4 regions of the Mesorhizobium sp. RIZ17 genome follow, and region 4 is predicted to be linked to each of the others. Evidence: predicted binding sites of a transcription regulator. Region 4 holds the regulator's gene; each other region holds the start of a gene.
The links. The regulator LexA, encoded in region 4, represses DNA repair genes until DNA is damaged. The targets are predictions, from matches to a motif close to TGTTCNNNNTGTGTTCNG.

Region 1: WDX12_RS21790 (ATP-dependent helicase) is a predicted target of LexA. The motif match lies at 5,455-5,472, and genes of this name have one in related genera.
Region 2: recA (recombinase RecA) is a predicted target of LexA. The motif match lies at 1,481-1,498, and genes of this name have one in related genera.
Region 3: parE (DNA topoisomerase IV subunit B) is a predicted target of LexA. The motif match lies at 5,187-5,204, and genes of this name have one in related genera.

Annotation. Positions count from the first base shown of each region.
Region 1 is NZ_CP147861.1:4,556,998-4,564,349, reverse strand. It holds gene WDX12_RS21835 (hypothetical protein) at 1-174, shown strand, start outside; gene WDX12_RS21830 (hypothetical protein) at 272-583, opposite strand; gene WDX12_RS21825 (MucR family transcriptional regulator) at 590-1,030, opposite strand; gene WDX12_RS21820 (hypothetical protein) at 1,387-1,608, opposite strand; gene WDX12_RS21815 (DMT family transporter) at 1,589-2,731, opposite strand; gene WDX12_RS21810 (hypothetical protein) at 2,731-3,564, opposite strand; gene WDX12_RS21805 (LysR substrate-binding domain-containing protein) at 3,677-4,645, shown strand; gene WDX12_RS21800 (hypothetical protein) at 4,905-5,078, opposite strand; gene WDX12_RS21795 (hypothetical protein) at 5,213-5,380, shown strand; gene WDX12_RS21790 (ATP-dependent helicase) at 5,487-7,352, shown strand, end outside.
Region 2 is NZ_CP147861.1:5,967,651-5,975,002, forward strand. It holds gene recA (recombinase RecA) at 326-1,423, opposite strand; gene WDX12_RS29085 (carbohydrate kinase family protein) at 1,802-2,740, shown strand; gene WDX12_RS29090 (pseudouridine-5'-phosphate glycosidase) at 2,780-3,697, shown strand; gene WDX12_RS29095 (TfoX/Sxy family protein) at 3,903-4,226, opposite strand; gene WDX12_RS29100 (GFA family protein) at 4,315-4,812, shown strand; gene sufA (Fe-S cluster assembly scaffold SufA) at 4,948-5,328, opposite strand; gene WDX12_RS29110 (SUF system Fe-S cluster assembly protein) at 5,417-5,809, opposite strand; gene WDX12_RS29115 (cysteine desulfurase) at 5,815-7,056, opposite strand; gene sufD (Fe-S cluster assembly protein SufD) at 7,161-7,352, opposite strand, start outside.
Region 3 is NZ_CP147861.1:6,116,468-6,123,819, reverse strand. It holds gene WDX12_RS29815 (DUF2336 domain-containing protein) at 1-391, shown strand, start outside; gene WDX12_RS29810 (VOC family protein) at 408-845, opposite strand; gene WDX12_RS29805 (FUSC family protein) at 928-3,024, opposite strand; gene parE (DNA topoisomerase IV subunit B) at 3,067-5,121, opposite strand; gene cpaB (Flp pilus assembly protein CpaB) at 5,376-6,296, shown strand; gene WDX12_RS29790 (type II and III secretion system protein family protein) at 6,326-7,352, shown strand, end outside.
Region 4 is NZ_CP147861.1:5,619,556-5,626,907, reverse strand. It holds gene gltX (glutamate--tRNA ligase) at 1-1,143, opposite strand, end outside; gene WDX12_RS27380 (ComEC/Rec2 family competence protein) at 1,246-3,705, shown strand; gene lexA (transcriptional repressor LexA) at 3,746-4,480, opposite strand; gene kynU (kynureninase) at 4,937-6,184, shown strand; gene WDX12_RS27365 (AMP-binding protein) at 6,200-7,352, opposite strand, start outside.

The DNA of each region.
Region 1 (7,352 bases), 1.1 Mb from region 4:
TCAAGAACATTGAGATATGTCGCGGAAATCACGCGCAAGCTGGCAAAAATGCTCTCGCGCACGCGCTACCAGATGCTTGTCTATCTTCTTGAAATGACAGCTGTCGAGGCGGAGAGCCTTGCCGGCGAGCCAGATTCCAAGCGCACCCTGCCGGTCAAGCCGCCCCGCCGCTAGTGCGTTTCACCGTTTCATGGAAACGGCGAACCGCCCTATCTCCTTGTTTTGACGCAATTCCGGACGGAAAACCGCTCACACTTTTCCTGGAATTGCTCTAATCTAACAGCTCGCGCGCGACTGACCCTTTAGCTGCAAGGCGATCCAGAATGACCAGGCAGTTCAGCCTGCGCGTCTCGATGGCCGACGGATTGTCGCATTCGACGATGGTGCGCTCGAACCGGTCGAGCGCGTCGAGCGCGGCAAGTATTTCGCCGGAGGGCTCTCCCAGCGAAAACAGGATGCGCCGCGCCTTGACGCCGTCAGCCGCATCCACCGAGGACTGGACGGCTACCCCGCGGCGCAAAGCGCCGAGGGCAGCCAGATGGTCGCGCCATGGCCATGGCGCGACGTCATCCGTTGCGGGCAACACGCCTCAGGCCTTGGCCTTGCGCTTGCCCTTGCCTGCGTCGCCGGCCGGCTTGCGGCCGAGGCCGGACGATTTGGCCAACGCCGAGCGTGTCGCCGAATAGCTGGGCGCCACCATCGGATAGTCGGCGGGTAGGCCCCATTTCGCGCGGTATTCGTCCGGCGTCAGGCCGTGATCGGTTGCGAGGTGGCGCTTCAACGACTTGAACTTCTTCCCATCCTCCAGGCACACGATGTGGTCGGGGAAAACCGAGCGCTTCGGGTTGACGGCGGGCGTCAGCGCCACCGCTTCCTTGACAACGCTGCCGCCGGCGAGCTTGCGCACCGCGGCGCTGACGCTGGCGATCAGATCGGGCAGGCCGGAGGCGGGGAGCGGATTGTTGCCGACATAGGCCGAGACAATGTCGGCGGTCAGTTCGATTGCAGTCTTGTCGTCGATGTTGGACAATTTTTTCACCTTCTGCTGGCCCTCAAATCGCCAGCTCTTTTTTAAGACTTTCGTCGGTGTATCGAATTGGACAAATGTCCCCCAACGGACCGTCCAGAGTCAGTAAAGCTACGACACTCAATACCGGGTGATGTTTCTACGCGGACTGGAAACGCGCAAGTTAGGAATTCTAATAGCTATAGCCAACATTCTATAGCACCGGCGGTCCGCCTGGATGCGTAAAATGCGCTATAGCACTTCGATTTGCGATGGAAGTTGCTGAAAAATCGAAGTTCAGGCCAAGTTCCAGCACGGCAACGATAATCCGCCAGCCGGATAGTCGACCATGCGCGATTCGGAGGCCCCATGGCAAATCGCTATCTGGCGCTGACACCGCGCCTGAGCTCGACGGGCGGCTCGTCCGCGAGGATCTCCAGCACGCGCTTCCAGCGCGCGCAGCGACCGAAATCCTTCTGCTCGATGGCCTTTTCGGCCTTCATGGCCGCATAGAGCGGCGCCTCCGCGCCAAACTCCCTGACCAGCCAGTGCGCCTCCTGCCTGGCGCGGCGTTCATCCTCGTCAACGGTCATTTTGGACATCGTGCCTGGTCTCCGTACCTTCGATGCCGACCGCAAGGCAGCTGCCGATGACGAGGACGGCGCCGGCAACCGCCGTCATCGACAGGCTTTCGCCCGAGAGCGTCAGCAGAAACGTGGAAGCTATCGGCGTGAGATAAGCGACGACCGCTATCCTGCCGCCGTGGTCGAGCTTTGCCGCGCGCGACCAGAAATAGTAGCCGAGCCCCATCGGGCCGGCGCCGAGATAGAGGCCGAGCAGAAGGTGCGCGCCGCTTGGGCGTACGACGCCGTCATGCAGACACCAGGCAAAGGTGAGCGCGACGCCGATCAGCGCCGAGGGCAAAAGCAGCCGCTCGGGCGACACGGCAAGGCGGCCGACGGCGAGAGAGTAGAAGGCCATGCAGAGCGCCGAACCGAAAGCGGCGAGGTAGCCGACGAGGCTGCCTTCGAACCAGCTCTGCGCGCGGCCGCCGGAAATCACCAGCACAACGCCGACAAAGCCCAGCGCCGCCGCCAGCCCGAGCAACAGCGGACGACGCGGACGGCCAAGCACGATAACCGCCGCAGCGGTCATCAGCGGCCAAGTGTAGGCGACAAGGTTGGCCTCGATAACCGGCATCGAGGCGAAACCGATATATTGCAGGACCATCGTGCCAACCAGGCCGATGAAGCCAACGGCGTAGGCGGCAAGCGCGGATCTCCCCTTCTCGCCTTGTGGGGTCCGAAGGACGGGGCGAGCCGCGGGTCTCGCCCCCGGGCTGTGGCCTCGTGAAGCGAGGTCGGATGAAGGGTGTTCCAGGGAACGCCAACGTCTCACTTCGCTGGAGCATCCCTCATCGGTCTCGGCGCTACGCGCCGATCCACCTTCCCCCGCAAGGGGGGAAGGAGAGGCGCTCGTCAGCCGGATCAGCGCGAAGACCAGCGCCGCGCCGCAAAATTGCAGGAACTGCACTTGCGACACCGGATAGGCGGCAAGCAGTGTCTTGCCGACCAGGGCGTTGGTAGCCCACAGCGCCACGGCGCCGAGGGCGAAGGCAAGCGCCGCCCCGAGGGCGGCGCCGGAACGGCCTTGGCTTCCCGCCACGACCGGGCCGAGGCGCAGCGACACTGAAGGCGGCTGACGCTCGACCGGTTCGTGGCTCATTACCACGACTCCCTCGCCCCGCCGGTAACCGTTTCCGCCGTCGGCTGCGGCACGGGATGCTCCCCGGCATAGCGGCGGTAGGCGGGCAACTGGTTCGTCCAGACATCCTCGGCCAGCTCGTTCACCCAGGCACGGTCATGGTCGTTGTCGGCGGCAAGGTAGAACATGCGGTTGTCGTCGACATAGGGCTTGGTCGCCGAGCGCTGGTTGAGCACCAGCGTAACGCGCTCGCCGAGCTGGATCGGCGCGGTGCGATGGAGCACGCCGAGGAACTGGCCGAGCGTGGCGTAGTTCATCTTGTGGTCGATGCGCATGATCTTGTTGCGCGGCAGGTCGCGGCCGGATTCCAGGATCGAGCGGCCGGTCTCGGAATCGTCGCAATAGATTTCAAGGTGACCGCCGATGAGCGGGTCGCTGATCGACAGCGGAATGAGCTCCGTCACCGGAACGCCATCGCAATGCCATTCGACCGCGCCGTCTTTGGGATTCATGAAGGTGACGGTCGAGCCGACGATCGACAGCGGATACGGCTCGAGCTTGGTGCCCATCATGTCGGACAGCCTTTCCAGACGCAGCTTGTCATGCAAGAGCTCCTTGATCTCCGGGATATAGCGGTCGGCGCCGGTGATGAAGGTAAGGTCGAGGTGCTTGTGCACGGCATGGCTGGCCTTCAGCTTCAGGGCGGCTTCCTCGATGGCGGCAAGCAGAGCGGGGTCGTAACCGTGACGATACTGGGCGACGCCGAAACCCGACACTTTCCAGGAGGTCTCATGACCAATGATGGCCTCGCGGCTCATTGCGCAACGCAGTTCGGGAATTGTATGGGCGTTCATTCTACTTTCTCCAAGGTGGGGGCAACACTTGGTTAGCAGTCATTTAAACGCCTACCCCTGTAAATTTAGGAATGCTGATGGTAGCGTAAGCGCAGCTTAAGGTCGAAAGCCCGTGCGTCTGCTCAGTCAGGTCAACCTCAACTCGCTGAAAATCGTGGAGAGCGCCGCGAGGCACAGGAATTTCACGCGCGCCGGTGAAGAGCAATTCATCACCGCTTCCGCCGTCAGCCAGCGCGTGAAGAGCCTGGAGGATCAGTTGCGCTTCAAGATCTTCGAGCGCGGCGGCAATGCAGTGTCGCTGACGCCGGAGGGCGAGACCTATGTGGCGCGCGTGCGCGAGGCGCTGGAGCGGATCGTGGCGGCCAGCATGGAGGCCACCGGCCAGTCGCAGGCGCATGTGCTTCGGATCTGCGTGCTGCCGACCTTTGCCGCGCGCTGGCTGTTTCCGCGGATGTCTTCCTTCCAGCGCCAGTATCCGGACATCGAGATGCGAGTGTCGACTTCCTATGCCACGCATGAATTCTCGACTTCGGAATACGATCTCGAGATCCGCTATGGCGATGGCAATTTCCCCGGCCTCACCGCCGAACTCCTGTTCAGGGAGGATTTGACGCCGGTGTGCAGCCGCAAATTGTTTCACGACGTGCTGGGCGACAAACCGCTGTCGAAGGTGACGCCGGAGGATCTGCGCTATTTCACGCTGCTTCACTCCGACACGTGCACGCAGAACTGGCAGTCTTGGCTGGGCTTTGCCGGCGCGAGCTTCGTGCTCGGCGAAACCAGGAGCGTCTATTTCGATTCCTGCATGATGTCCTACGAGGCGGCCAATGCGGGCATGGGCTTTGCCGTCGCGAACCGTGCCTACATGGCAAGCGACATCCGTGCCGAACGGCTGGTGGCGCCCTTCGCCGTCCACCACCCCAACACGGCCGGCTGGTATTTCGTCAGCCCCATCAAGGCGCTCGGCGCCCGCAAGGTGGAGCTGTTCAAGCAGTGGATCATGGCCGAGGCGGCGCTGACGCAGCGCCAGTTGGACCTGGAGATCGCCAACGTCCCGGTGCGGCGCTCGGCCATGGCGTGAGGGGTTACTCCTCCATCAACGCTGAACCGACGGACACCCACCGCAGCGGGCTTTGCAGAATCTCAGGATTTTCCGGTGATTTTCCGCAGTTGCGTAGCCGGCTAGCGCGATCGCACCATGACGCAAGGGCGAGACTCAGCTATCTTCTATTGTGCGGCGGGCCTGACTTTCCCGCTTGGCCGGCGCTATCGAGCTTCCTCCCAAGCAGCGCCGGCCTTCTTCGTTCAGCCGACGACAATCCACCAGACCTGTAACGTCGCTATTGCTGTGGCGGCGTGCCCGGCTGGTCGCCGCCGGAGGTCGATTTCGGCACCGGATTCTTATCGACCTGCGGGTTCTGATCGGCGGGCGCCTTGGTGGGCGGTACGCTGTTGTCGCAGGCAGAGACCGCGAGCCCTGCCGCAAGAGTCAGCAGCGCAGGAAGTTTCATCATAACGACCTCCTCTCGTTCGCTCCTTGATCTCAAGATCTCAAAGGCAACGAAGCGGCTACAGTTTGGTTGCGTGGGGTGGGGAACCAACCGGCGTGAGTTCGGTTGAACCCACCGAACCGTACGAGGAGACGATCATGATACGCCTGCTGCTTACAGGTCTGTTCGCCTACACCGCCTATCGTGTCGCCGTGAGGATTATCGACGAGGTGCCCGGCGATGTGGCGCCGCTGGACATGCCGGGCGACGAGAGACGCAATTTGCGGCGCCAGTCGGCGGCGATGGGAGTGGAGCCGAGGCGGTAGTTTTAGCCGTGGGGAGGTCAACTATCTCGCCGGCTTTCACCGATCACGAGCACCAGGGCAAGATCAGCTGTATTGCGAACAAAGCGGAAACGATGCTTGATGGGCGATGAACATCGCCGCTCGTGATTCGTCCTTTGAAACGCCCGCCTATCTTGCCCGGCTGAACGACGAGCAGCGGCTGGCGGTGGTGCATGGCGACGGCAAGGTGACCACGCCGCTGCTGGTGATCGCCGGCGCAGGCTCCGGCAAGACCAACACGCTGGCGCATCGCGTCGCCCATCTCGTCGTCAAGGGCGCCGATCCGCGCCGCATCCTGCTGATGACCTTCTCACGCCGCGCCGCTGCCGAGATGGCCAAGCGCGTCGAGCGCATCGCCGGCGAGGTTCTGGGGCGCGACGCGGCAATCATCGCCGACGCGCTCGCCTGGGCCGGCACGTTCCACGGTATCGGCGCGCGACTCTTACGCGACTATGCAGAGCAGATCGGCCTCGATCCGGCCTTCACCATCCATGACCGCGAGGATTCCGCCGACCTGATAAACCTTGCCCGGCACGAGCTGGGCTTTTCCAAGACCGAAAGCCGCTTTCCCACGAAAGGCACATGCCTGCAGATCTATTCGCGGGCAGTGAATGCGCAGGCGCCGCTCGGCGAAGTGCTGGGCGCAGCCTTCCCATGGTGCGCGGCATGGGCGGACCAGCTGAAGGAGCTGTTCGCAGCCTATGTCGAGGCCAAGCAGGCGCAGAACGTGCTCGATTACGACGACCTCCTGCTCTACTGGGCGCAGATGGCGTCGGAACCGGAGATCGCCTCCCACCTCGGCAGCCGTTTCGACCACGTGCTGGTCGACGAATACCAGGACACCAACCGGCTGCAGGCCTCGATCCTTTTGGCGCTGAAGCCCGACGGCGTCGGCTTGACCGTCGTGGGCGACGACGCGCAGTCGATCTATTCCTTCCGCGCGGCGGAAGTGCGCAACATCCTCGATTTCCCGAAGCAGTTCGCGCAGGGCGCGGAGATCGTCATGCTGGAGCGCAATTACCGCTCGACCGAGACGATCCTGGCCGCCGCCAACAAGGTCATCGGCGAGGCCAGCGAGCGCTTCACCAAGAACCTGTGGACCGAGCGCCGGTCATCACACAAGCCGCAGCTCGTGAGTGTGCGCGACGAGGCCGAGCAGGCCAACTATGTCTGCCAGGCAATCCTGGCTGAGCGCGAGGCCGGCACGGCGCTGAAGGCGCAGGCGGTGCTGTTCCGCACCTCAAGCCACAGCGGACCGCTGGAGGTCGAGCTGACGCGCCGCAACATCCCCTTCGTCAAGTTCGGCGGCTTGAAATTCCTCGACGCCGCGCATGTGAAGGACATGCTGGCGATGCTGCGCTTCGCCGAGAACCCGCGCGACCGCGTCGCCGGTTTTCGCGTCCTGCAGCTCATGCCGGGGATCGGCCCATCCGCCGCCTCGCAGATCGTGGACGCGATGGCGACGTCGCTGGACGAGACGCTGGGCCTTGCTCGCTTCCGCCCGCCGCAACGCACCGCGGAAGCCTGGCCGGTGTTCCTCGACATCTATAGCGGGCTGCGCGCCGGCGCCAAATGGCCGGCCGACCTCGAGCGGATCAGGCTCTGGTACGAGCCGCATATGGAACGCATCCATGAGGACGCGATCACGCGCCGCGCCGACCTCATACAGCTCGAACAGATCGCGTCGACCTATCCGTCGCGCGAGCGCTTCCTGACCGAGCTGACGCTCGATCCGCCCGACGCCACCAGCGATCAGGCCGGCCCGCCGCATCGCGACGAGGATTACCTCATCCTGTCGACCATCCATTCGGCCAAGGGCCAGGAGTGGAAGAACGTCTTCGTGCTCAACACCGTCGACGGTTGCATCCCGGCCGATCTCGGCGTCGGCACCAAGGAGGATATCGAGGAGGAGCGACGCCTGCTCTACGTGGCGATGACCAGGGCCAAGGACAGC
Region 2 (7,352 bases), 350 kb from region 4:
CGGCTGATGGGCTTTCATGTTTCAGAAGATAGATTGGCCTTTTAGCGATAGCTCCGCACCCTGTCCAGAAACACGGACACAGGCACGTCGCCCAAAAGTGCGCAGCAGCTTTGGGAAAACGACATGCATAAACAAAGACCAAAGCGCATCGCCTGAATTCATTGCAGCGCGAGGCGCTTTGGGCCAATAAACCGGCGAGCGGCAGCACCGCCCGCAAACGCAAACCGCCGGCGCGAGGGCCGGCGGTTCGGGACGCAATACCAGAACTCAATTACATAAGCATATACGAATATAACAGGATTATGGCCAAACTCCGACCGTCGCGTTACATGGCGCCGGCTTCGTCCTCGAAACCGTCGTCCCCGCCTTCGGAGCCACCATTTTCGAGGAATTTCTCAGCGATCAGCCCGGCATTCTGCCTGAGCGCCATCTCGATCTCGCGCGCCGTGTCGGGATTGTCGCGCAGGAACAGCTTGGCGTTCTCGCGCCCCTGGCCGAGACGCTGCGAATTGTAGGAGAACCAGGCGCCCGACTTCTCGACCACGCCGGCCTTGACGCCGAGATCGACGAGCTCGCCGGTCTTGGACACGCCCTCGCCATACATGATGTCGAACTCGACCACCTTGAAGGGCGGGGCCAGCTTATTCTTGACCACCTTGACGCGGGTCTGGTTGCCGACGACCTCGTCGCGGTCCTTGACCGAGCCGATGCGGCGGATGTCGAGGCGCACCGAAGCGTAGAATTTCAGCGCGTTGCCGCCCGTGGTCGTCTCGGGCGAGCCGAACATGACGCCGATCTTCATGCGGATCTGGTTGATGAAGATGACCATGGTGTTGGAGCGCGAGATCGAGGCGGTCAGCTTGCGCAGCGCCTGGCTCATCAGGCGGGCCTGCAGGCCAGGTAGCGCATCGCCCATCTCGCCTTCGATTTCGGCGCGCGGCGTCAGTGCCGCGACCGAGTCGATGACCAGAACGTCGATGGCGCCCGAACGCACCAGCGTGTCGCAGATCTCCAGCGCCTGTTCGCCGGTATCGGGCTGCGAGATCAGGAGGTTCTCCAGGTCAACGCCGAGCTTGCGGGCATAGACCGGATCGAGCGCATGCTCGGCATCGACGAAGGCGCAGATGCCGCCCTTCTTCTGCGCTTCGGCGACCGTGTGCAGCGCCAGCGTGGTCTTGCCCGAGCTTTCCGGCCCGTAGATTTCGACGATGCGGCCGCGCGGCAGGCCGCCGACGCCGAGCGCGATATCGAGGCCGAGCGAGCCGGTCGGCACGGTTTCGATCTCGACCGCCTGCTCGTTGGCGCCGAGCCGCATGATCGAGCCCTTGCCGAAGGCGCGCTCGATCTGCGACAGCGCCGCGTCCAGAGCTTTTGATTTGTCCACTGCCTTATCCTCTACAAGCCGCAAAGTATTCTGAGCCATGATACATCACCCCTTGGTCGTCAATGAAGGCCGGACAATCCGTGATCCTTGTCGGTTTGTACCTTTTTTGTTCTCATTTGGCAAGGGGATACAACCAACTGAAAAACAATCAATATCTGGATTTGTTCTATTTTTGTCTCACCAGGGCTGGTACAAACCGGAACCGCTGGTCCAGAAGAGATCTCGTATCCGGCCGTCCGAATCGCGAACGATTGCAGGGCGATCCAGGGAAACTTAGAGCAATTCCAGGAAAAGTGCGTAGCGGTTTCTGTCCGGAATTGCGCAAAAACAAGATCTAGAGCGGTTCGGCGATTCCGTGAAACGCTGAACCGCTCTAGTGTGCGCAGCCGCACGATCAACGGAAGTCACCGATCCAATATGCCGACATCCCCAAATATCCTGGCGCTGGGCGGCGCCCATATCGACCGGCGCGGCCAGGTCTCGGGCACTTATGTGCCGGCCGCCTCCAACCCCGGCATGATGCGCGAGGACGTCGGCGGCGTGGTTTTCAACGCGTTGCGCAGCGTGGTGAAGCGCGGCGTGTCGGCCTCGCTGATTTCGGTGCGCGGCGGCGACGCGGCGGCGGACACAGTCGCCTCGGCGATCGACAACGCCGGAATAACGGACCTCTCGGTGGTGTTCCTCGACCGCACGACGCCGAGCTACACGGCGCTGATCGACCCCGAGGGCGAATTGATCGTCGGGCTGGCCGACATGGCGCTCTACGACCTCGCCTTCCCCAAGCAGATAAGGCGCTCCAAGGTCCGCGAGGCGATCGCCGCGGCAGACGCCATCCTGTGCGACGCCAACCTGCCGACGGCCGCTCTCGAACGCCTGATGGCACTGGCCGACGGCCGGCCGGTCTTCGCCATCGCCGTCTCGCCGGCCAAGGTCGTGCGCCTGACGCCGCTGCTCGACCAGCTGTCGCTGCTTTTCATGAACAGCCGAGAAGCCGCCGCGCTTGTCGATGCCGAGCCATCCGGCGAACTCCTTGTCCGCCGGCTCAGGCAGGCCGGGCTGAACGCCGGCGTTGTGACCTCCGGCAGCGCTCCGGTGCTGGGCTTCGACGACAGCGGCATCTTTGAGATCGATCCGCCCGCGCCACGCAAGGTTGCCGACGTGACCGGCGCCGGCGATGCCCTGACCGGCGCGACGGTCGCCGCCCTGTTGCGCGGCCTGCCGCTGCGCGCGGCACTGCGTGAAGGCCTTGCGGCGGCGATGCTGGCCATCGAGAGCCCTCAGGCCGTGCCGTCCTTCACGAACGCCAACTTCGGCCAAGCGCTTGCCCTTGTGCCGGAGGCGCGGGAGGTGGCATAGGGCCACCAGACATCCACTTCCTCCTGACCGGAGACAGCCGTGACGCCCGAAACCGCCCGCCCCTTCGTCGACATCCACCCGCCCGTGGCCGAGGCGCTTGCCGCCGGCCGGCCCGTGGTGGCGCTGGAAAGCACCATCATCACCCACGGCATGCCCTACCCCGATAATGGTGCGATGGCAGCCAGGGTCGAGCAGATCATCATCGACGGCGGCGCGGTGCCGGCGACGATCGCCGTGGTCGATGGCCGCATCAAGATCGGCCTGTCCGACGGCGAGCGCGAATCGCTCGCCATGACCGGCGACGCCATGAAGCTGTCGCGCGCCGATATCGGCTTCGCCGTCGCTCAAAAGCGCACCGGCGGCACCACGGTTGCCGCCACCATGATCGCCGCGCACATGGCTGGCATAAAAGTCTTCGCCACCGGCGGTATCGGCGGCGTCCACAAGGGCGCGGAAAAAAGCTTCGACATCTCGGCCGATCTCGACGAGCTGGCGCGCACGCCGGTCATCGTCGTCTCGGCCGGCGCCAAGGCGATCCTCGACATCGAAAAGACGCTGGAAGTGATGGAGACGCGCGGCGTGCCGGTGATCGGCCATGGCTGCGAGACCATGCCCGCCTTCTGGTCGCGCCAGTCGCCCTTCCGCGCGCCGCTGACGCTCAATGCGCCTGAGGACATCGCGCATTTCTACCGCACGCGTCAGGCGCTCGGCCTAAGCGGCGGCATCCTGGTCGCCAATCCGGTGCCGCAAAATGACGAGATCCCGGCCGCCGAGATGGATGGCTACATCCAGGCCGCGCAACAGGCCGCCGAGGCGCTCAACGTCACCGGCAAGGCGGTGACGCCCTTCCTCTTGTCGAAGATCCTGGAACTCTCCGGCGGCCGCAGCCTGAAAACCAACATCGCCCTGGTCGAGAACAACGCGCGGCTGGCGGCGGAGATCGCGGAGGCGCTGTAGGGCACGCGGCGAAGCCCCCTCACCCGGATTGCCAAGGCCGAATTGCGAAGAGCAATTCGGGGCATTCCGACCTCTCCCCAAGGGGAGAGGACCGGCCGGCGCCTGCGCCAACCTCTTCTCCCCAGCGGGGAGAAGGTGGCCGCGAAGCGGCCGGATGAGGGGGCGGCCTCGACATGACCTTCATAGTGTTTCAACAGCGGACCAATCACTTCCCCGCCCTTCGCCCCGCTTCATAAGCGCGCCGCGCCCACAACGTCATCTCGTCGGGATCGTCGAAAGCCTCGTCGGGAATGCTCCAATAGGGCATTGCGATCAGCTTGCCGTGCCGCGAGCCTGTATAAGTCCATTGCTTGCACCCGGCGGCCTCGAAATCAGGCGCGCTCTCCTCGTCCGCCTTGAGCAGCAATTCGCCGCGCACGACGACCGCGACGATGACGCCGTCGCAATAGATGCCCTTGCCGCCGAACAGCTTGCGGATGCTGATCGGCCCCAGGCTTTCGAACAATTCCTCAAGGCGGGCATTATCCATGCAGCAATCATCTCATCCGGCATGGGCCTTGTCCTCGCCGCAACCAAGAGCATGCTGACAGGTTGAGATCAAAAAACGGAGATCCGCCATGCCCGTCCTGCTCAAAGGCTCCTGCCGCTGTGGCGCCGTCCGCTTCGAGGTGGAAAGCCACACGCCGGTGCCGTTCATGCTCTGCTACTGCTCGATCTGCCGCAAGCAGCAGGGCGGCGGCGGCTTCGCCATCAATCTCGGCGCCGACTACGAGACGATGAACGTCCGGGGCAAACGCAGCCTCGGTGTCTACCGAGCCGAGATCGAGGACGACGAGCATCCGCATTGCGATGTCTCGACCGGTGAGCGCAATTTCTGCAAGAAATGCGGCGCGGCGCTCTGGCTCTACGATCCGACCTGGCCTGACCTCGTCCATCCTTTCGCGTCAGCCATCGACAGCGACCTGCCGAAACCGACGGAAAAGGTGCATCTGATGCTGAAATACAAGGCGAACTGGGTCGAGCCGGTGATCGGCAGACAAGACAAGGTGTTCGACGTCTACCCGGAAGAGTCGATCGCCGACTGGCACAAGCGCACAGGGATGTGGGTGGAATAGCGTTCTTCGCCCCGTTCACGGGGAGAAGATGCCGGCAGGCAGATGAGGGGCGGCGCGAACTTCGGATAGAGCAGCTCTGCCCCTCATTCGGCCCTTCGGGCCACCTTCTCCCCGTAAACGGGGCGAAGGAAGGGGTCAGGCGGAAGCGCGCGCCTCCGCAAGCGCCTTTAGGTCCGCAGGCTTCAGCTCGACGGATTCGCCGCAGCCGCAGGCCGAGCTCTGGTTCGGGTTCTTGAAGGTGAAGCCGGTGCGCAGCGTGGTCTGCTCGAAATCCATCTCGGTGCCGAACAGGAACAACGCCGCCTCCGGCGCGACATAGACATGCGCGCCGTCTCGCTCGATATGGTCGTCCTTGGGATTGGGCTCGGTCACGAGGTCGACCGTATATTCCATGCCGGCGCAGCCGCCCTTCTTGATGCCGAGACGGATGCCATGCGCGTTGTCGCGCGCAGCCACAATCTCGCGCACCCGGTCGGCGGCCTTGTCGGTCATCGTGATGACGGCGAAGCGTCCCATGTCATTCTCCACGTTCGCGCGGGTTCAAGGCCCGCGGAATGAGTCTGCCCTTAAGATGGTGAAGTTTCACCTAGCGTGCAAGTCAAGCTCAATACCACCCGACCGCCACCTGCGCCTCTTCCGACATGCGGTCGGGCGTCCAGGGCGGATCGAAGGTCATCTTGACCTCGACGCCGGAAACGCCTTCGACGGCGCCGACGGCGTTCTCGACCCAGCCCGGCATTTCACCAGCCACCGGACAGCCCGGCGCGGTCAAGGTCATGTCGATCTTGACCGACCGGTCGTCCTCGATGTCGATCCTGTAGACGAGGCCGAGCTCATAAATGTCGGCCGGGATTTCCGGGTCGTAGACGGTCTTCAGCGCCGAAACGATATCGTCGGTCAGCCGCGCCAGCTCGTCGGCGGGGATCGCCGAGGCCGAAACGATGCCGTTGCCGGCCGTTTCCGGAACAGTCTCTGCGGTCGCCCTCACATCGTCCATCATCATCACCCGAAGAACTTTCGCGCCTTTTCCAGCGCCCCGGCCAAAGCGTCGACTTCGGCCCTCGTATTATACATGCCGAACGATGCCCTGCATGTGGAGGTGACGCCGAAGCGTTTCAACAGCGGCTGGGCGCAATGCGTGCCCGCCCGCACCGCAACACCTTGCCGGTCGATCACCATCGACACGTCATGCGCATGGATACCTTGCAATTCGAACGAGATGATGGCGCCCTTGCCCGGCGCGTCGCCGAAGATGCGCAGCGAATTGATCGCCCGCAGCCGCTCATGCGCATAGGCCTTGAGGTCCGCCTCGTGTGCTGCGATCCGCTCGCGACCGACCTTCTCCATGTAGTCGAGCGCAGCGCCCAGGCCGATCGCCTGCACGATCGGCGGCGTGCCTGCCTCGAAACGGTGCGGCGGTTCGTTGTAGGTGACGATGTCTTCCGTCACCTCCTCGATCATCTCGCCGCCGCCCATGAAGGGCCGCATCTCTTCCAGCCTGTCCTTCTTGCCGTAGAGCACGCCGATGCCCGACGGACCGTAGACCTTGTGTCCGGTGAAGACGAAGAAATCGCAGTCGAGGTCCTGCACGTCGATCGGCATGTGCACGGCGCTCTGGCTGCCGTCGACCAAGACAGGAATTCCGCGCGCATGCGCGATGCGCACGATCTCCTTGATCGGCGTCACCGTGCCCAAGGCATTGGACATCTGCGTGATGGCAACCAGTTTCGTGCGCGAGGTCAATCGCTTTTCGAATTCCTCGATGTGGAACGCGCCGAGATCATCGACCGGCACCCAGACAAGCTTGGCGCCCTGCCGCTCGCGGATGAAATGCCACGGCACGATGTTGGAATGGTGCTCCATGATCGAGAGCACGATCTCGTCGCCTTCGCCGATCCGCGGCATGCCGTAACCGTAAGCAACTGTATTGATCGCCGAGGTGGTGTTGGAGGTGAAGACGATGTTGTCGGTGCTCGGCGCATTGAGGAACCGCTGCACGGATTTGCGCGCATTCTCATAGGCGTCGGTCGCGGCGTTGGACAGGAAATGCAGCCCGCGATGGACGTTGGCGTATTCCTGGGAATAGGCATGCTGGATCGTGTCGAGCACCACCTGCGGCTTCTGCGCCGAGGCGCCGTTGTCGAGATAGACCAGCGGCTTGCCGTAGACCTGGCGCGACAGGATCGGGAAGTCGCGGCGGATCGCCTCGACGTCATAGGGGGTGGTTTCGATCTTCTGGTCCATTTCCAAGTCCTTGCCGGCCAAGGCCGCGATCCTTCCAACACCCCTCATCCGTCTCGGCGCTGCGCGCCGATCCACCTTCTCCCACAAGGGGAGAAGGTTGGGCGCTACCCGTGCGTCGAAAACCAGCCGTCGAGCCGCTCTTCCAGCGCCTCGACCAGCGCCTCGTCGTCCAGTTCCTCGATCACTTCGGCCACGAACGCCTTCACCAGAAGGCCTCGCGCCGATTTCTCGTCGATGCCCCGCGCCATCAGGTAGAACAGATGGTTGTGGTCGATCTCGGTGACCGTGGCGCCATG
Region 3 (7,352 bases), 500 kb from region 4:
CGGCGACCTCACGGCAAGTTTCATCATCCGCACCATCGCGCATGGCAAGGTGGACTTCTTCGGCTCGACGCTGGTGGCTTTGGCCCAGCAGTCCGAGCAGCGGGTGACGGCGCTTCTCGCCGGCGGGCATGACGTTGCGCTGCAGGCGCTGTTCCGCAGCGCCGGACTTGCGCCGGCGACGCATGGCATAATCCTGCGCGCGCTGAAAGTATGGCGCGAGGTCGCCAACGGCCGGCGTGTCGCCGGCGTGCAGGAAGTGAGCTGGCTGATGCTGAAGGAACTCGGAGGCCAATCGGCCGAGGGCGATCTTGCCGGGCTGGTTAAGTCGATCCACCTCGACGCCCTGCGGGAAAATGCGCGCGGGCATGCATTGGCCATCGCAGCGGCCTAAAGCGCATGTTCAAGGCTCATCCGAGCTCCTGGGCGAGGCCGATGAGAAGCCCTTCAGGCCCGCGGATGTAGCAGAGCCGATACACGTCCTGATACCGGACCACTTCGCCGACGAGCTCGGCGCCGCGCTTGCGAAGCCTCTCAAGCGTCTCGTCGATATCGTCCACGGCGAACATGACGCGGAGATAGCCCAGGGCGTTCACCGGCGCGTTGCGGTGATCGGCGACGACAGGCGGCTTGATGAAGCGGGACAGCTCGAGCCGGCTGTGACCGTCCGGCGTGCGCATCATCGCAATCTCGACGTGCTGATCGCCGAGGCCGGTGACACGTCCGGCCCATTCTCCCTGGATCATGGCGCGCCCCTCGAACTCGAGGCCGAGCTCGCGAAAGAAATCAATCGTCGCGTCGAGGTCCTCGACGACGATTCCTATGTTGTCCATCCGTTTGAGCGCCATGTGTCACCCTATAAAGTGTCGACCAGTTATCAAGGAACCATTCCGAAACGGTCCGACCTGAAACGCGATACGCCCGAATGGTTCAAGCGCGACCCTTCGCAAAGAAATCCGGGTAATCCTCCATCGCCGCGGCGATGATGCGCAGCGAGGCGGCGATCTGCAGCATGTCGAGCCGGTCGCTGCGCTGGGCGATGCTGGCCGCATATTGCCTCGCCACCGCGACGGTCGCGGTCTGTGGCTCACCCGGCCGCCTGAACAGCAATTCGCGCGCCAGGCCGCGCAGGAAGTTGCCGATGGACTCGACTGTTTCGTGCGGGACGGTGGAGTTCAGTTGCGCGTGGCGCAGCCGCAGCACCTCCAGCCCGACGGTGACGGCGGCGATGCTTCCGCCAAGAATGGGATCGCCCTTGCGGCCGGTCTGCTGCACCTGCGGCATCAACTGGTTGATCCGGTCATAGGCGAGGCTTTCGAAGGCCGAGCGCCGGGGAATGCGCTCATGCAGGCAAAGCCGCGCCAGATCCTCGCGCATCGCCTGCGAGATGCGCTCCACGGTGCCCCAGGGATCGGCGGGCAGCACGACGATGAAGACGCCGATGGCAATCAGGATGCCGACCAGGATCGAGGCCGAGCCGGCGAAGAACGGCCCGGGATCGTAGATCATCTGCTGATGCGGGCTGAGGAAGGCGAGGAAGTTGATGGCGAAAGCGGTGGCGACGCCGACATGGCGGGGATTGGCCATGCCGAGCGCCGCGGGCACCATGATCGGCACGACGAAGAGCGTGAACCAGCCGAAGCCGGGCAGCGCCGGCAGCGCGACCTGGCCGACCAGGAAGGCAAAAGGCAGCGCGATCAGCGTTCCGGTGAAGAAGCCCAAGGCGGATTGCACGGGATCAGGGCGCGCCGCGAACAGGCTGGAGACGACGGCGACGAGGATGACGGTGCCGGCCGCTTCCGACCATTTGGTCGTCAGCCAGAAGATCGCCACGAGCAAGGTCGCGAGCGCCGCGCGCACGGCGTTGCGCCATGCGGCCTGATAGTCGCGGTGGACGACCAGCGCCGGCTGGGCTCGCTCGCTCGACTTCCGCGAGACAGGCGAGCGAAGCGCGTCAAGGCCGCGCATCACCTGCTTCAGCGCCTCGGCGAAATCGCCGGCAATGGTCAGGCGGGTGATGGTGCCGACCTTGTCTTCGCCACTATCGTCGGGGCCGCTATCGTTCGGGCCGGTATCCTTGGGCAGGTCGGGCATCTCCCTGGCCTTGCCCGCGATCGCGTCAAGCCGGGCCACCCAGGGGGCCGTGTCGTCGAGCGCGCCGGGCGTCGCCGCCAGCTCGCCGACGAAGGCTTTCAATTCGCTGCGCATGGGAATGAGCGCCGCGTTCTTCGGCCTGCGGTGGCTGTGCAGCGCGCGCGCCGCCGAAAGCGCCCATAGAAGCTGACCGATCGTGCGCCGCACCGGGTGTGCGCGCGTGGCGAAGCTCGGCGCCTCCAGGCGCGCGTAGGTGCGCATTTCGGCGAGCGTCTGAGCATCGGTGATCAGCTTGCGCTGAAGCGCGGCGAGGCTTGCCGGATCGCCGCCGGAAAAGGCGCCGCCGGCATATTCGGCGAGATCGAGGATGCTGCGCTTCAACCTGGAAATGATGGCGTCGGCCGCGAGCTTCGGCAGGATCAGCCGGCTGGTGACGCCGGCGCAGACGATGCCGAGCACGATTTCCGCGCAGCGCGCGATCGCAAGGTCGACGACGATATGCGGCTGTCCGAGCGCCGGCAGGCTGATGATCATCGCCGTGTAGCCGGCAAGCGCCGCGCCATAGGCCTCCGGGTTGCGCAGCAGCGAGGATACAAGCGTGCAGATGCCGATCCAGAGCGCCAGGATAGTGACCAGCACCCAGGGATTGGCGCCGGACAGGAATGTGATGCCGACCGCGGCCAAGCCGCCGGCCAGAGTGCCGAGCAGCCGGTAGAAGCCCTTTGCCAGCACCATGCCGGCGACTGGTTGCGCGACGATGAACACCGTCATCATCGCCCATTGCGGATGGTCGAGCTTCAGCGCGTAGGCGACAAGCAGCGCGATCAGTCCGGCCGAAACCGTGCGCAGGGCAAAAATCCAGTCCGAACGGGTCGGCTGCGTCAGGCCGCTCAGCGGCGTCTCGACAAGCTCTTTCAACCGCGTCCAGGTCACATCGGTTCTCCGTGCCGGAGACTGTTATGGACCAGCAGGCGATCAGATATCCAGCACGTCCGCCTCGGCGAATTCGGCACGTTCCTGGATGAAGCGGAAGCGCGCCTCGGGCTTGGTGCCCATCAGCGCGTCGACGGCATCCTTGGTGGCCTGCTCGGCGTCGATCACATCGACCCTCAGAAGCGTGCGTTTCCTCGGATCCATCGTGGTCTCCTTGAGCTGCGAGGCCATCATCTCGCCCAGGCCCTTGAAGCGGCCGATCTCGACCTTGCCGCGCCCGGTGAACTCGGTGCGCAGCAATTCGTCCTTGTGCGCGTCGTCGCGGGCGTAGCCGACCTTGCCGCCCTGCCTGATCGAATAGAGCGGCGGCACGGCCATGTAGAGATGGCCGCCGCGGATCAGGTTCGGCATCTCCTGATAGAAGAAGGTGATCAACAGCGAAGCGATGTGCGCGCCGTCGACGTCGGCGTCGGTCATGATGATCACGCGGTCGTAGCGCAGGTCCTCGTCGCGGTATTTCGAGCGCGTGCCGCAACCGAGCGCCTGGATCAGGTCGGAAATCTGCTGGTTGGCGGCGAGCTTGTCGTTGCCGGCGGAGGCGACGTTGAGGATCTTGCCGCGCAGCGGCAGCACCGCCTGGCTGGCGCGGTCGCGCGCCTGCTTGGCCGAGCCGCCGGCCGAGTCACCCTCGACGATGAAGATCTCGGCGCCGGCGGCGGCGTTCTGCGTGCAGTCGGCGAGCTTGCCCGGAAGGCGCAGCTTGCGCACCGCGCTCTTGCGCGAGACTTCCTTTTCCTGGCGGCGGCGCACGCGCTCATCGGCGCGCGCGATGACCCACTCCAGAAGCTTCGAGGCTTCCTGCGGATTGTCGGCCAGCCAGTGGTCGAACGGGTCGCGAAGGGCGTTTTCGACGATGCGCATCGCCTCGATCGTCGCCAGCCTGTCCTTGGTCTGGCCGACGAATTCCGGCTCGCGGATGAACACCGACAGCATGCCGGCGGCCGAGATCATCACGTCGTCGGTGGTGATGATCGAGGCGCGCTTGTTGCCGATCAGGTCGGCATAAGCGCGCAGCCCGCGCGTCAGTACATTGCGGAAGCCGGCCTCATGCGTGCCGCCTTCTGGGGTCGGAATGGTGTTGCAATAGGAGTTGAGGAAACCGTCGCCGCCGAACCAGGTCACCGCCCATTCGAGCGAACCGTGGCCGCCCTGCTTGTCGCCTTTGCCGGCGAAGACCTCGCGCGTGACCTGGAATTCGTCGCCGAGCGTCGCCTTGAGATAGTCCTTCAGGCCGCCTGGGAAATGGAACTCGGCCTTGGCCGGCGTCTGGTCCTTGTCCTTGATCAGCGACGGATCGCAGGTCCAGCGGATCTCGACGCCGCCGAACAGATAGGCCTTCGAGCGCGTCATGCGGTAAAGCCGCGCCGGTTCGAAGGCGGCGCCCTTGCCGAAAATCTGCTCGTCGGGATGGAAGCGGGTCCTGGTGCCGCGGCGATTGTGGACCTCGCCGAGATGCTCAAGACCGCTGACCGGGACGCCGCGGGAAAAACGCTGGCGGTAGAGCTGACGACCCCGCGCGACCTCGACCTCGAGGTGGTCGGACAGCGCGTTGACGACCGAAACGCCGACGCCGTGCAAGCCGCCGGAAGTCTCGTAGACCTTGGAGTCGAACTTGCCGCCCGAATGCAGCGTCGTCATGATGACTTCGAGCGCCGGCTTCTTGAATTTCGGATGCGGATCGACCGGGATGCCGCGGCCGTTGTCGGTGACGGTCAGGAAGCCGTCGGCGGAAAGCTCGACGTCGATGAAAGTGGCGTGACCGGCCACCGCCTCGTCCATCGAATTGTCGATGACCTCGGCGAACAGGTGATGCATCGCCTTGTCGTCGGTGCCGCCGATATACATGCCCGGACGGCGGCGTACCGGTTCCAGCCCTTCCAGAACCTCGATGTCGGCGGCGCTGTAGCCCTCGCTGCCATCACGGGCGGCGGTCGAGCGCTTCGCGGCCTGAACCAGCGGATCGGCCGGGCGCGAGGGCGCGCGCACCGGCTGTGCCGGCTTTTCCATCTTGCCGAAGAGGTCGTTGCTGTCGTCCATGCTGGGCCTAGCGTCCGGTAATGCGAATCACGTCTCGATACTGCCACGCTTTTGACGGGCGAACGAGTTCCTGTTCCGTTCAGGGATCAAACTGTCTCTTATTCCAAAACCATTCGATAACCAAGCCGGCCGAAATAGGGCGGTCCGTGAGGCCCGGTGTTCCTTATTCTTTAACATTAATGCCTAGCGTGAGGCCCAACCAACAAAAGACCACGGGCGTCAGGGGTTTCGTTGTGAGGGGCAGGGCCATACCCATGATCGGCATCGCCGCCGTTTTCGGCGCGATCTCGATCTTTGCGGCGGATTTCTGGGTCAAGAGCCAGGCGAAGGCTCAGCCCGAGGTCAAGGTCGTCACGGTCGAAGCCCCGCAGCAACCCAAGGTCGAGTTCAAGACCATCGTGGTGGCTCAAGCGCCGCTGCGCTACGGCATGGAGCTCGGACGGCCGCAGCTCGCCGAGATTCCGTGGCCGCAAGATTCCCTGCCGCAGGGCGCTTTCCCGACCATCGACAAACTGCTTGCGGACGGCAGCCGGGTGGTGCTGTCGCCGATCGAGGTCAACGAACCGGTGCTGCTCGCCAAGCTGTCGGGGCCAAACGGCCGCGCCACCCTTTCCAACATGCTGTCGCCGGGAATGCGGGCCGTCACCATCCGTACCGATGAGATCGCCGGCGTCGGCGGCTTCATCACGCCGGGAGACCGCGTCGACGTCGTGCTGACGCGCGACGCAGGGGATATCCAGGAAGTGTCCAAGAATGCGCAGGGCGCCGCCGGCTCGACCGTTACGTCCGAGATCGTCGTGTCCGACGCCAAGGTGCTTTCGGTCGGACAGGGCGCCGACGAACGCAAGACCGAGCCGCAGGTCGCCAATTCCGTGACCCTCGAGGTGACCAATGAAGGGGCGCAGAAAGTGGCGCTCGCTCGCACCGTCGGCTCCTTGTCGCTGTCCTTGCGTTCCGCGGCCGACGCCAGCGCCAGCAAAGGCGGGCTTACGACCATCTCCTCCTTCGGAGGGTCGGTTGCCGCAAACGCGCAGGCGAGCGCCGCCTCGCTCGTCAACGCGATGACGAAGGATGAGGACAAGCCGAAATTCAAGACGGTGATCGTGACGCGCGGCGACAAGGTCGAGGAATACAAGGTTCCTTCACGGGAACCGCCGCAGGAACTGCAGCAATAGCCGGTGGGGACCGGCGGGGACGGGGCAAGATGTTCGGGTTTGATGCATTTCGGACGACCGGGGGATGGCGTCTTCTCGGCGCGATAGCGCTGGCGGCGGCAATGCTTGGCGTCACCGGGCCGGCAAGGGCGGACAATGAAATCGTCTATGTCTCGGCGAACAAGAACGCCTCGATCAAGGTTGCCAAGGGCAAGCCCAAGACGATCATGACGAGCGCCGCCTTCTACCAGATCGTCATCGGCGATCCTGAGATCGCCAACGTCAATCCGCTGACCGACAAGTCCTTCTACGTGCTCGGCAACAATCTGGGCACCACCGGCATTGCGCTCTTCGACCAGAACAAACAGCTTGTCGGCACCATCGACATCGAGGTGACGCTGGATACCGACCAGCTGGCCAGCACCATCCGCGCCAGCGTGCCCGACGCCAAGATCAAGGTCGGTTCGGCGAACGGCCGCGTCGTGCTGTCGGGCGAGGCCGACGATGCGGTCGCCGCCGACAAGGCCAGCAAGATCGCGTCGCGCTTTTCCGGCAATGAGGAGGTCATCAACTCGGTCAACATCTCGTCCTCGCAGCAGGTGCAGCTCAACGTCCGCTTCGTCGAGATCAACCGTCAGGCCGGCCAGGACCTCGGCGCCAAATACTCCGCCAATTTCGCCTATGGCATCGGCAATCGCAAAGTCGTGCTGAACCCGGACGGGGGGAGCGTGACGGGGGCCGGAACCGGTGAGATCATCGGCAGCCTTTTGTCGAACGGCGTTTCGATCGATATCGCCATCAAGGCGCTGGAGGAACGCGGCCTGGCGCGGCGGCTTGCGGAACCGAACCTGATTGCGCGTTCGGGCCAGACGGCGAGCTTCCTTGCCGGCGGCGAATTCCCGATCCCGGTCTCCGAGGACAATGGCAAGATCAGCGTCACCTACAAGAAGTACGGCGTCGGCCTGGACTTCACGCCGACGGTGCTGAAGGACGGGCTGGTGAGCCTCGACATCGCGCCGGAAGTGTCCTCGATCGACCCGTCCGCTTCCATCCAGGTCAGCAGCGGCATTTCCATTC
Region 4 (7,352 bases):
CAATGGCCGTTCGGCGAACAGGAACGCCGCGCCGTCGACCAGTTCCACGAGGGTTTTTGCCCGCTCCTTGAGGCCGGGCATGGCGGCAAGCAGTTGCGCCTTGCGCCCGCCGTCGAGCTTGGCCGCGAGCGCCGGCCCGCCTTCGAGATAGGGCAAGGTGGCGACGAAGATGTCGAACAGGGCCTGGTCATCCATCTTGCGCATATGGACGCCGTTCAGCGCCTCGAGCTTGGCGAAGTCGAAGCGTGCCGCGCCCTTGTTGACGTCGCCGATGTCGAACCAGGCGACCATGTCCTTGACTGACATCACCTCGTCGTCGCCATGGCTCCAGCCGAGCCTGGCCAGATAGTTGAGCAAAGCCTCGGGCAGATAGCCCATGGCGCGATAGGCCTCGACGCCGAGGGCGCCGTGCCGCTTCGACAGCTTGGCGCCGTCGGCGCCGTGGATCAGCGGGATGTGCGACATCGACGGCACGTCCCAGCCCATGGCGTTGTAGATCACCGTCTGGCGCGCGGCATTGGTCAGGTGATCGTCGCCGCGGATAATGTGGGTGATGCCCATGTCGTGATCGTCGACGACGACGGCATGCATGTAGGTCGGGACGCCGTCGGAACGCAGGATGATGAAGTCGTCGAGATCCTTGTTCGGGAAGCGCACTTCGCCCTGCACGCGGTCGTTGACGATCGTCACACCTTCGGTCGGCGCCTTGATGCGGATCGCACCCTTGACGCCTGCCGGCGCCTCGGACGGGTCACGGTCGCGCCACTGGCCGTTGTAACGCGGCGGCAGGCCCTTGGCGCGGGCCGCCTCGCGCATTGCCTCGAGCTCGGCCGGCGTCTCATAGGCGTAATAGGCCTTGCCCATGCGCACGAGTTCCTCGGCCACCTCGCGATGACGCGGCGCGCGCTGGAACTGCGAGACGGCGTCGCCGTCCCAGGAGAGGCCAAGCCAGGTCAGCCCGTCGAGAATGGCGGCCGTGGCGGCTTCGGTGGAGCGCTCGCGATCGGTATCCTCGATGCGCAGCAGCATCGTGCCGCCGGTGTGCCTGGCATAGAGCCAGTTGAACAGCGCCGTGCGCGCCCCGCCGATGTGCAGGTAGCCTGTGGGCGAGGGGGCAAAGCGGGTGACGACCTTGTCGGACATGGAACTCTCGAAGAAGCACTGAAAAATGCATGTGTCGCGCAGACTTCCACGCGACCGGCGTTCATGTAGCATAGGCGGTCTGGGGCGCAAGGGGCAGACCCGATGGCTGGACGTGGCCGGGGCGCGAAGGAGAGCGGGGGAACGACAGCTGGCGTCAGCGAACGCCTGATGTTTGCCCATGCCACACCCGAAGAGACAGCGCCGGTTTCGCTTCCGGAGCCGCGCGCACCAGCCGTGTTGCTGCCGCCCGGTGACGGTGCAATACAGCCGGTCCCGCCAACAACAGCCACCATCGGCCGGATCCGCAAACAGCTTGGCCGCGCCTCGCTTCCCGCACTCCACCGAAGCATCGGCACCGCGGCGGCCACCGAGCTCGACCGCGGCATTGGCTTCCTGCTGGTGCCGGTGTTCCTGGCCGCTGGTGTCATCTACTACTTCTCGCTGAACACTGAGCCCGATCTCTACAGGCCGCTCGCGGCGGTGGCCCTGATGGCTGTCTGCGCGGCGGTTTCGCGTTCCCGGCACAGAACACACCTTGTCTTCGTGGCGGCGTTTTTCTGCGCCTTGGGCTTTCTCGCGGCCAAGGTGGAGACCTGGCGGATGGCGACCCCGATGCTGGGTTCCGAAATCCAGACACGGCTGACGGGGCGCCTCGTCACCGCCGAGGCGATGGCCAACGGCCGCATCCGGCTGACAATCGATCTGATTTCCACGGAGCATCCCAAGCTGCGCTATGCGCCGGACCGCGTCAGGCTGTCGGCACGCAGGATCCCGCCAGAGATGATCGCCGGGTCGATGCTGACCGGCTATGCCAAGCTGCTGCCGCCGACAGGCCCGGTTCGGCCGGACAGCTATGACTTTTCCTTCGACAGCTACTTTGCCGGCATCGGCGGCAGCGGCTTTTTCCTGGGCGATCCAAAGCTGATTGCCCCGGCAGAAGCGCCATTCGGAGCGCGCGTCGCATCGGCTGTCGAAAACGCGCGCGAAGGCATTGCCGACCATATCAGGAGCGCCATCGGCGGGTCCGAAGGCGAGATCGCGGCGGCGCTGATCGTCGGCGTGCGCGCCGGCATTCCGGAAGCGATCAACGAGTCGATGCGGCGCACCGGCATCTACCACATCATCTCGATCTCCGGCCTGCACATGGCACTTGTCGCGGGCACGATCATGGTCCTTTTGCGCGGCACCTTCGCGCTGTTTCCGGATTTCTCGTCACGCCGACCGGTGAAGAAATATGCCGCTGCAATCGCGCTGGCCTCGATTGCCGCCTACCTCGTGATCTCCGGCATCGTGGTCGCGGCCGAGCGAAGCTTCATCATGCTGGCCGTGATGCTGGTCGCCGTGCTTTTCGACCGCGCGGCGCTGACCATGCGCAACCTGGCGATCTCTGCCATCGCCGTCATCCTGGTCTCGCCGCACGAAGTGGTCGGCCCGAGCTTCCAGATGTCCTTCGCCGCCACCGCTGCGCTTGTCGGCGCCTATGCCGGCTTTGCCGACTATCGCGCCGGCAAAACGACAGCGCCGCCGGCAAGGCGTTCGTTTCTCGGGTTCGTATCGCAAAAACTGGCGGTTGGCGTGGGCGGCGCCGCCATAACGTCGCTCATCGCAGGCAGCGCGACGTTGCTGTTTGCGATCTGGCATTTTCAGCGCGTGTCGCCGCTCAGCCTGCTGGCCAATCTGGCGGTCATGCCGATCGTTTCGCTGATCGTCATGCCGTTCGCCGTGTTGAGCGCGCTCGCCATGCCCTTCGGCTTCGACGGTCCCTTCCTCTTTGTCATGGGCAAGGGCCTGACGGCGATGATCGCCATTTCGGCGTGGATATCCGAGCGCTCACCGGTCGACGCCGTCGGGCTGATCTCGATCCAGTCGGTGCTGCTGGCGACGGTCGCGCTGGTCATCGCAACGATGGCGACCACGTGGCTCAGGCTTGCCGCGGTGCCCTTCGCGCTCGCGGCGCTGCTGGCCATTCCGCATGTCCGCACGCCGGATGTGCTTGTCTCGGAGGACGCGCGTCTGGTGGCGATGCCGATCGGAGGCGGTGAGCTTGCGATCAACCGCGCGCGCTCCAACGAGTTCACCACCGACAACTGGAAACGAGCGCTGAAAGCCGAGGATATCGTGCCGCCGGAGACCTTCGCCAAGGACGCCCTCGACATCGCCGATCCCGTCGACCTGCCGCCTGGCTCGCCCTTCTACTGCACCGGAGACCTCTGCATCGGCCGGCATCCTTCCGGCGCCATCGTCGCGCTTGCCGAGAACCGCGGCAGCGCCCGACCGGCCTGCGGGTTCGCAGATCTCATCGTCATCAACGATGCAACGGCCTACAACCCATGCCGCGATCCGCGCGTGCTCGTCGTCACCAAGCGGCAGCTGGCTCACGACGGCAGCGCCGCTATCTTCTTCGATCCGCAATCGGCGACCGCCCGGCCAACCGTTCGCTACGCGGTCGACGAGCCATATCGTCCCTGGCACGAGCAGCGGAAATACACACGCGAGGCGAGGGGGCTGCCGCCCTATCAACGACCGGAAAAGCCGGCGGCCGCGCCGCAGCCGACAGAATAGATGTCACGCATTTCCGGCGAAGACCGCCGCGCGGTCCTGCTCAGTAGCGACGGATAAGTCCGACGAGCTTGCCCTGAACCTTGACCCGATCCGGTCCAAAGATCCGGGTCTCATAGGCCGGGTTGGCGGCCTCGAGCGCGATCGAGGCACCCTTGCGGCGAAACCGCTTCAAGGTCGCTTCCTCGTCGTCGACCAGCGCCACCACGATCTCGCCCGGGCTTGCCGTATTGGCGTTGCGGATGATGACGGTGTCGCCGTCGAAGATACCGGCCTCTATCATCGAGTCGCCCTTGACCTCCAGCGCATAGTGCTCGCCGCCCATGATCATGTCCGGCGGCACCGAGATCGAGTGCGTCTGGTGCTGGATGGCGTCGATCGGCACGCCGGCGGCAATGCGGCCCATCACCGGAATGGATACGGCCGAAACAGCGTCGTCGTCATTGCTGGGTGTCGGCGTGCGCGAAGGCGCTGCCGGCTTGACCTGGCGGTTGAGATTGCCTTGGCCGCCCTGGATGACGCTTGGCGAGAACTTCTTCGCGGCATTCAGGCCAGGCGCGATCGAGTCGGGCAGGCGCAAGACTTCGAGGGCGCGCGCCCGGTTCGGCAGCCGGCGAATGAAGCCGCGCTCTTCCAGCGCCGTGATCAACCGGTGGATGCCGGACTTCGAGGCAAGGTCCAGCGCCTCCTTCATCTCGTCGAAGGATGGAGGAATCCCGCTCTCCTTCAGGCGTTCATGGATGAACATCAGGAGTTCATGTTGTTTGCGCGTCAGCATTGGCGGCCCCCACGGGTTCTGAAACCAGAATCGGAAAAACAAACCCAGAACAAACACTATCTGTTCCAGTTGTGTTCCGCAACCGTTTAAAGTTTAATGAATTTCTTAAGGCTGCCGAAACAATGTTGCATTCGAGGACGCCAGCCGCCGCCAGTAGGGCGGTGGCATTGATTCCGTTCGATTTTGCAGCACTGCCTAAGTTGAAACAGCAGGCAGCGCCATCACGAAAGCGCGGGTCGGACCGCGTGGACCACCCTTTGCGCATGCTGCACCGTGAACGAAACGAACCCAAAATGCCAACTTCGGCGATTTGCCGGTTCACTGTTCTCGCGGTCTATGGACCAGCTAACACAGGACGAAAGGTTCTTGCCCCGACGCCGACTGGGGTGAGACAACCGCCGTTGGCCGTCTGGCGATTTGCGAGCGGCGCTGGGTCGAGATGGAGGCGGTAACGCGATGAGGGGAATTCCTGGCCGTGCTGAAGTCGAGGCGATGGATGCCGCGGATCCGCTGCGCGCCCTGCGCGATCGCTTCATCCTGCCGGAAGGGGTGATCTATCTCGACGGCAACTCGCTGGGTGCGGCGTCCTCCGAGGTTTTCGACGAGATCGAGAAAGCGGCAACGCGCGAATGGGCGCATGATCTTATCCGCGCCTGGAATACCGCGGGCTGGTTCCAAATGCCGGTCGAACTGGGCGACCGGCTCGGGCGGCTGATCGGCGCGGCGGCCGGACAGACCGTCGTTTGCGATACGACCTCGATCAACATCTACAAGGTCCTGCATGCGGCGCTGGCGATGCGGCCCGACCGATCCGTGATCGTTGCCGAGGGCGACAGTTTTCCGACCGATCTCTACATGGCGGAGGGCGTGGCCTCCACGCGTCCTGGTACGGTGCTGCGGCTCGAAGGTGTCGACGCCCCGACGATCGAGGAGCTGATCGACAGCCAAGTCGCGGTCATCCTGGTCAACCACGTCAACTACAAGTCCGGCCGGTTGCGCGACATGGCGGCCTTGACGCGCAAGGCCCACGAAGCCGGCGCGCTGATCGTCTGGGACCTCTGCCATACGGCAGGCGCGTTGCCGGTGGATCTTGATGGTTTCAGTGCCGATTTCGCTGTCGGCTGCACTTATAAATACCTCAATGGCGGCCCGGGCGCGCCCGCCTTCATCTACGCCGCGAACCGCCACCACGGTGACATTCGCCAGCCGCTCAGCGGCTGGTGGGGGCACGCCCGGCCTTTCGCGTTCGAGCAGGGCTACGCCATCGGCACGGGCATCCGCCGGTTCCTGTGCGGAACACAGCCGGTGCTGTCGATGCGGGCGCTGAAGGGCGCGCTGGACCTCTGGGACAAGGTCGACATGAATGCCGTGCGCGACAAAAGCATCGCCCTGACGGACTTGTTCATCCGGCTTGTCGAAGCCCGATGCGGCGCCTTCGGCCTCGAACTGGAAAGCCCGCGCGATGGCGCCGAGCGTGGCAGCCAGGTGTCGTTCGCCCATCCGCACGGTTACCAGGTGATGCGCGCCCTGATCGAGCGCGGCGTGATCGGCGATTTCCGCGCGCCATACACCATCCGCTTCGGCTTCACACCGCTCTATGTCGGCTATCGGGATGTCTGGGAGGCCGTCGAAGTGCTGGAAGACATCCTGCGCACCGGCGTCTGGCGGGAAGCGCGCTTCGCGGTCAAGGAGGCCGTCACCTGAATCGGGCTTTCTCGCTCAATGGGGCTTTTCGGCGCGCAGGCGGAAGCGCTGGATCTTGCCGGTCTGGGTCTTGGGCAAGGCGGCGATGAACTTCACCGAGCGCGGGTATTTGTAGGGCGCGATCGTTGCCTTGACGTGATCCCGCAGACGCTTGACCGTCGCGGCATCCGGCGCCGCGCCCGGCGCCAGCACGACATGCGCCTCGACGATCTGGCCGCGTTCGGCGTCCTCGGCGCCGATGACGGCGCATTCCGCGACATCCGGATGCGACAGTAGCGCGGCCTCGACTTCCGGCCCGGCAATGTTGTAGCCGGCGCTGACGATCATGTCATCGGAGCGGGCGGCGAAATGGAAGAAGCCGTCTTCGTCCTGCACGAAGGTGTCGCCCGTCAGGTTCCAGCCATCCCGCACATAGTCCTTCTGGCGATCGTCGGCCATGTAGCGGCAGCCTGTCGGCCCACGCACCGCCAGCCTTCCCGTCGCGCCATGCGGCAACTCGCGCATCTCCTCGTCGACGATGCGCGCCTCGTAGCCGCCCACCGGCTTGCCGGTCGATGCGGGCTTCATGTCGTCGAAGCGATTGGAGATGAAGATATGCAGCATCTCGGTGGCGCCGATGCCGTCCAGAATCGGCTTGCCGGTCTTTCGCGTCCACTCTTCGAAGACGGGAGCGGGCAACGTTTCGCCGGCAGACACGGCGACGCGCAGCGAAGACAGGTCAGCGCCTTCGTCCATGGCCTTGAGCATCGCCCTGTAGGCCGTCGGCGCCGTGAAGGAGATGGTCGCCCTGTAGGTCTCGATGATGTGGATCATGTTGGGCGGCGTCGCCTGCTCCAGCAATGTCGCCGCCGCGCCGAAGCGGAGCGGGAAAATGGCAAGCCCGCCAAGGCCGAAGGTAAAGGCCAATGGAGGGGAACCGACAAAGACGTCGTCGGGCGTCACCTGGAGGATCTCGCGGGCGTAGGCGTCGGCGATGATCATCAGGTCGCGGTGGAAATGCATGGTCGCCTTCGGCACGCCGGTCGTGCCTGAAGTGAAGCCAAGCAACGCCACGTCGTCGCAGCCGGTGTCGACAGCCTTGAAGGTCACGGGCTTGTCGAGCGCGGCGCGATCGAGCTCCGCGTCATGGTTGGCGGTGCCGTCGAAGCCGATGACCTGCTTGAGGAAG